Synechococcus elongatus PCC 6301: one gene and its partner. The protein of the gene in region 2 interacts with the protein of the main gene of each other region in a pairwise test. Links are inferred from orthologs where the notes say so. Each region holds a gene or a part of one and is shown on either strand. Other genes may lie near its edges. The genes, in order: SYC_RS10815 and ftsZ.

What was found.
Region 1: the proteins of ftsZ (region 2) and SYC_RS10815 interact in binary tests that used the Bacillus subtilis proteins (3 or more experiments, as listed by UniProt). The link is inferred for Synechococcus elongatus PCC 6301 from one-to-one orthologs.

The regions. Positions count from the first base shown.
Region 1 is NC_006576.1:2,178,302-2,181,595, forward strand. The notes cover bases 271-3,245. They hold SYC_RS10815 (cell division protein SepF), read left to right. Parts: upstream 271-1,457; coding sequence 1,458-2,033; downstream 2,034-3,245. Other genes in these bases: pipX (transcriptional coactivator PipX), read left to right, coding at 271-536; SYC_RS10810 (YggS family pyridoxal phosphate-dependent enzyme), read left to right, coding at 561-1,226; proC (pyrroline-5-carboxylate reductase), read left to right, coding at 2,169-2,963; plsY (glycerol-3-phosphate 1-O-acyltransferase PlsY), read right to left, coding at 2,973-3,245. In the rest of the region: crtL (lycopene beta cyclase), read left to right, coding at 1-145; more of pipX, read left to right, coding at 267-270; more of plsY, read right to left, coding at 3,246-3,294. UniProt on the Bacillus subtilis protein: Cell division protein that is part of the divisome complex and is recruited early to the Z-ring. Probably stimulates Z-ring formation, perhaps through the cross-linking of FtsZ protofilaments. Its function overlaps with FtsA.
Region 2 is NC_006576.1:1,869,457-1,872,556, forward strand. What follows is about bases 94-2,874. They hold ftsZ (cell division protein FtsZ), read right to left. Parts: upstream 2,185-2,874; coding sequence 1,003-2,184; downstream 94-1,002. Other genes in these bases: SYC_RS09170 (phasin family protein), read left to right, coding at 94-227; thiD (bifunctional hydroxymethylpyrimidine kinase/phosphomethylpyrimidine kinase), read right to left, coding at 212-1,003; SYC_RS09185 (cell division protein FtsQ/DivIB), read right to left, coding at 2,404-2,874. In the rest of the region: more of SYC_RS09170, read left to right, coding at 1-93; more of SYC_RS09185, read right to left, coding at 2,875-3,100. UniProt on the Bacillus subtilis protein: Essential cell division protein that forms a contractile ring structure (Z ring) at the future cell division site. The regulation of the ring assembly controls the timing and the location of cell division.

The DNA of each region.
Region 1 (3,294 bases), 310 kb from region 2 along the record:
TTTGACCAATACGCTGTCGCTACCGGAGCTGATTCAAGCGATGCTCAGATTATTTGCCCAAGCGCCGAATGATGTGCGCTGGGGTCTGATGGAACAACAAGGTCGCGAATTACAACTCTTTTGGCAAGCGATCGCGGCCCGCTAGCTGCTAAAAACTAGCCGCCCTTGCCAATATCCCGTAAAGTTTTTGAAGCGCTGCTGCACTTGTTACAGAACCCTAGCGAGCACTTGTCCTGGTTCCACTTGAGGATCGATTCCCCCGAGTAATGGCTTCCGAGAACTACCTCAACCATCCCACCTTCGGATTGCTCTACCAAATCTGCAGCTTTGGGGACAGCAAAGAACTCTTCGCCACTCTTTATGCTCAGCGCCTCTTTTTTCTCGTAGCCTTTGATGCTCGGGGAACCCGCTTTGAGCCAATCGGTCGTAATGAAGCGCGGATGTTGGTCGACAACCGTCTGCGCCAGCTGCGCCGAGATGCCAGTCTGCAGGAATACAACCAGCTGCAGCAAGTCTTCAAACAAACCTTTCTGTAGCCAGCTAGGGAGTCAGAGGCAGGCATGGCCCAAATTGCCGAGCGGTTGGCCAGTCTCCGATCGCAACTGCCTCCCAGCGTTCAGCTGATTGCTGTCAGCAAGAACCATCCCGCTGCTGCCATCCGAGAAGCCTATGCAGCAGGTCAGCGGCACTTTGGCGAAAATCGGGTCCAAGAAGCGATCGCTAAGCAAGCGGAACTGACGGATCTGCCCGATTTGACTTGGCATCTGCTGGGAAAACTGCAGAGCAATAAAGCCCGGAAAGCTGTCGAGCATTTCGACTGGATTCATTCAGTTGATAGCTGGGCCTTGGCTGAACGACTCGATCGCATTGCGGGAGAGTTGGGGCGATCGCCCAAGCTTTGCCTCCAGGTGAAGCTCCTGCCTGACCCCAACAAAGCGGGCTGGGACCCTGCTGATTTGCGGGCTGAGTTACCGCAGCTCAGTCAACTCCAACAGGTACAAATCCGCGGCTTGATGGTGATTGCGCCCCTCGGACTCACCGCCGCTGAGACTCAGGCTCTGTTTGCGCAGGCTCGCACCTTCGCCGCCGAGTTGCAGCAGCAGGCTCCGCAGCTACGGCTCACGGAACTCTCGATGGGCATGTCGAGTGACTGGCCTTTGGCTGTGGCGGAAGGGGCAACTTGGATTCGAGTCGGAACCCAGTTATTTGGGCCGCGATCGCTGTAATCTTGGCCATAGTTAACAAACCTTTACGTCTTAGAACTGGCCTGGCAATTGCCATTTCAGGTGCTTTAAGTGGCTTTCCTTAAAAAAAGCTGAGATTTGTTCGGTAAAACCAGTCGAAATCTTGCCGTTTGTGCTATTACTACTGCGTCTCCATCGACCTAAGCAGTGCCCTGCGCTCTCGCTAGTGGTCAGCGGAAAAGTGTGGTGTCGTTGCCCTTGGAGGAACTGATCGTGTCTTTTGTGAACCGGATCCGCGATATCGTCGGTCTCAATGAGTCGCTGGACTACGACGAAGAGTACGAAACCTACGATGTGGCAGCGGACTCTTACAACGGTTATAACGACGCTGCCGAAACCAGTTCCCGCCGGAGACAGCGCAACCATACGCCGACTGCCAGTATTGAACCGGTTAGTACGGCCAGCAATGTGATTGGCTTGCCCGGTCTGAGCAGCAGCTCAGAAGTGGTGGTAATGGAACCCCGCTCTTTCGAAGAAATGCCCCAGGCCATTCAGGCTTTGCGCGAGCGCAAGACGATCGTGCTGAACCTGACGATGATGGAGCCTGACCAAGCACAGCGCGCCGTCGATTTTGTCGCCGGTGGCACCTTTGCCATTGATGGCCACCAAGAGCGCGTCGGCGAAAGCATTTTTCTGTTCACCCCGAGCTGCGTTCATGTCACCACCCAAGGTGGCGAGCAGTATCTGAACGAGTCCCCTGCCCAGCCGGTGCAGACTACGACTAGCTTTGGCCGGACTGCGACTCCGACCCCGGCTTGGGGCACCGATAGCCGCTACGCTGCTCAATAGCCTGCTAGGCGCTCTGTTCTAACCCTCACTAGACGGCACCACATCTGTTTGCCTGTCGAGTTCGATCCCTGCGATCGCGCTTGGCAGGCATTCGTTGCTCTAGGATCAAGCATGGTTTTTTGAGTCGGAAACGGCATGATCAGCAGCTTGGGCATCATTGGCGGTGGCGTGATGGGAGAAGCCTTGCTCGCCCGACTGTTGGCCCAAGGACAGGTGGCCGCGACGGCCGTTACTGTCAGTGAACCCTTTGCTGCTCGGTGTGAGTTCCTGAACGATCGCTACGGCGTTCGTTGCGTTGATGACAATGCTGAAGCTGCTCAGGCTGATTGGGTTTTGCTGGCGATCAAACCTCAGGTCTTTGATCCGGCAGTGGCAGGCCTAGCAAATTTGCGCAGCGATCGTTTGATCCTGTCGATCTTGGCAGGAGTACCTTTGGCCAAGCTGGAGGCTGCTTTTCCGCATGAAGCGGTGATTCGGGCCATGCCGAACACGCCGGCGACGGTGGGTGCTGGGGTAACGGCGATCGCAGCTGGACAGCAGGTAACGGCGGATCAGCTCAGCCAAGCACAGGAATTTTTTGCGGCAGTCGGTCGCGTTGTCACCGTACCGGAATCGCAATTGGATGCCGTGACAGGACTGTCTGGTTCCGGCCCCGGCTATGTCGCTCTGATTGTTGAAGCCCTCAGTGATGGCGGTGTCGCTGCTGGTCTGCCCCGCGCGATCGCGACTGAACTGGCGATTCAAACGGTGCGGGGAACGGCGGAATTGCTCCAAGAAACCGGCTGGCATCCGGGCGAACTCAAAGATCGCGTCTGTAGCCCCGGCGGTACCACAATTGCGGGGGTAGCGACCCTTGAACAAAATGGACTGCGATCTGCCCTGATCGAAGCGGTCAAAGCAGCAGCGCTGCGATCGCAACAATTGGGCTAGGTGCCTGCCTTAACGATTGGTTGATAGCCGTTGTCCAATGCGGGGTTCTTCACCCCGCCGTAGGCGATCGAGGTTGCTCCGGTGCCGGTAGATCACGTAAATCCCAGAAGCGATACCCAGAATCTTGTTTGGTAGGGGTTCCGGCAAGATCAGCATCAAGACGATGACAGTAATGGCCCCGGCGATCGAGCCAAGCGAGACAATCCGAAATAGGGCTAGGAGCAGGAGGAAAGCGCCGAATCCTGACAGCCCAACCACGGGCGATAAGGCGAGGAGTACGCCTAAGCTAGTGGCAACAGATTTGCCACCCCGAAAACTGAGCCAAACCGGC
Region 2 (3,100 bases):
AAGGCTCTGTCAATGGTCCCGCTGGATCGCCCCCGCCTATCCCTCAGCCCATTCAGATCACGGTTGAGGAAGTCGAACCCGAGGCCAGTTCGAGCGCGGCCTCAACGCCTGCCGACAGTGCGCCATCTAACAATCCAGCTTCTGCTGCTGACGATCTGGAAAGTCTGCGTCAGCAAGTCAGTCAACTGCGAGAAGAATTGAACCGCCTCAATCAGAACAAAGGATAAAAATGCCCAAGCGGGCCTTGTCCTTGACCGATCGCGAGGCTGTGGCGGAGTGCTTTGGTGACGTAGTGTTTTGCGGCTTGGGCAGCTGCTAGAATCTCAAGCCCCAGCGCAGCATTGGCGGCGATCGCGGCGGCTAAAGTGCAGCCACTGCCGTGGGTATGGGGTGTGGCGATCGCTTCCGTCTTTAGGATGTGGGATCGTTGGCCATCCCACCACCAATCGACGCCGTGCCAGTCGCCGGTCGCTGCTCCACCTTTGATCAGCACGGCTTGCGGTCCAAGGTCTCGGATGATCCGTGCGGCGCGATCGAGATCAGCAGCGTCTTGGATGTCCATCCCGGCTAGTAGCTGAGCTTCGTAGCGATTAGGGGTCAAGACGGTTGCCAGCGGCAAGAGGTGATCGCGGAGGACAGCGATCGCAGCCTGATCGATCAGCACTGCACCCGTGCGCGACACCATGACGGGATCGATGATCCGAGGAATGAAGAGTGGTGCGATTGTCCCAGCAACCACTTCCATAATTTCGGCATTGAGCAGCATGCCGGTTTTCAAGGCTTGGGGCGGCAAATCAGAAAGCACCGCATCGAGCTGCGCCGCCACACCTGCCGGTGCGATCGCATCGACTCGAGTCACGCCTAGCGTGTTCTGGGCCGTCACACAGGTAATCGCACAGGTGCCGTGCACTTGATGGAAGGCAAAAGTCCGTAGATCGGCTTGAATGCCAGCTCCACCGCCGCTATCAGATCCGGCAATGGTCAGGGCGATCGGAACAGCCACTAGGGTCGGTTTTGAATTTTCCGTTGTAGGAAGGCCGGAATGTCGAGGCCGCCGCCGCTCGCCGGTGGGGCACTAGCTGGGTTGGGACTCACGCTGGGTTGGCTGGTCGGCTGGGACGTGCTGGTGGAAATCGTGTTGAGGTTGGGGCGATCGGTGCTGAAGCCCGTGGCGATCACGGTGATCCGCAGCTCTCCTTCCAATCGATCGTCAATCACGGCGCCGAAAATGATATTGGCTTCAGGATCGACGACTTCGTAAATCGCATCCGCTGCTGCGTTGACCTCATGCAGGGTCATATCGCGGCCGCCTGTGATGTTGAAGACAACGCCGCGCGCCCCTTCGATCGAAGACTCCAGCAGCGGTGAGCTAATGGCTGCATGAGCGGCTTCCCGAGCGCGGGACTTGCCAGAGCCGCTACCGATGCCCATCAGGGCTGATCCAGCATCGGCCATGACGGCGCGAACGTCGGCAAAGTCGACGTTGACCAGACCTGGGATCGTGATGATGTCAGAAATCCCTTGCACACCCTGCCGGAGAATATCGTCGGCGACCCGGAAAGCTTCTTGAATCGGCGTCTGCTCAGATATGGCGTGGAGTAGGCGGTCATTAGGAATAGTGATCAAAGTGTCGACTGAGCTTTGCAGTGCGGCTGTTCCTTCTTCCGCCTGCTTCATTCGGCGACGCCCTTCGAAGGTGAAGGGTTTGGTGACAATCCCAACCGTCAGCGCACCCACTTCTTTGGCGACTTCTGCCACGATCGGGGCAGCTCCAGTGCCGGTTCCACCGCCCATCCCCGCCGTGATAAAGACGAGGTCAGCCCCTTCCAAGGCGGCGATTAGTTCTTCCCGCGATTCTTCAGCGGCTTTCATGCCGATCGCAGGGTTGCCACCTGCGCCTAGCCCTCGCGTTAGTTTCTGTCCCAACTGCATCCGCTTGGGGGCTGCAGAGTGGAGCAAAGCTTGAGCATCAGTGTTGAGGGCCCAAAATTCAACCCCGCTGACATCGCTGCTAATCATGCGGTTGACCCCGTTGCTGCCGCCACCGCCAACGCCAATTACCTTGATGCGGGCAACGCTGCTGGGGATGATTAGTTCTTCTGGCTGCCCTAGTGCATCGAACCCCGACAGAGAGCCGTCACGGTTGAAGCCATAGGAATTGTTGATCGGCATAGGGTCGGTCATGGGGGTGAGTAGTAGCAGCCAACCATGGGCTTGGACAAGCTCGGTTGAACGCTAGTTTAGGGCAGCAAACTAAAAACAAGAGAATTATTGACGCACTCTGTCGGGAAAGGCAACTACAACCAATGGTTAGCGATCGCAAAATGCCGTTCCAAGTCGCAAAATTTGAGCGATTGCGGCTCATCCAAAAATACTAATTGCGGAACTAAAAACTCGATTGTCTTAGCGAGGGTTGGTTTGGAGCGATCGCGGTGGGGCTGAAGGCTTCATTTGCACGCGGGGTGTTGAAGGTTGGCGCAGATCGATGTAGGCGATCGCAGAGCGACTGGTTTTATCTGGAAGTTGTCGCAGGCGATCGAGCATGGCAATTTGCTGGGGAAGTAACTCGGGATTGTAGGGGCCACAGTAAACCGGCCCAAGCTCGGTTTCCAAAATGATGTTGGCAGGATCGCGCCAATCGAGCCCTTGGATGCCAACCGGGCTGGTGCGCAACAGAGAATAGAGCCCAGGCCACAGCCGTTGATAGGGTTCGCGGTAGCCACGCACTTTGAGGGTGGTGGTGGGCAGGGTTGCCCCCAGCCGTTCGTAGGCGCTGAGCGGATGCCAAACGCCTTGGCGATCGAGAATGCCCCAGCGCTCCTGTGGCGGCTGATTGGGTTCGACGACCACCCGCGAAGCCTGGGCAGTAGCGGTAATTTCTTGGACGGTGATGATTAGGCTGGCTGGCAGGAGACGGCGCTGAATTTGAACCGCTTGCAGAGGGGCGGCTTTCAGTAATTGTTGTTCTAAGCGTTGGGGCTGCAGCTGGAGCAGATTGAGGGGCATCTGCAGATTGAGGGTGGCCAAGAGGCGATCGCGGTTGAGGGTTTGCTGGCCTTGGATTTGAATGCGCCGTGGATCTTGGATGATCCAGAGCGGA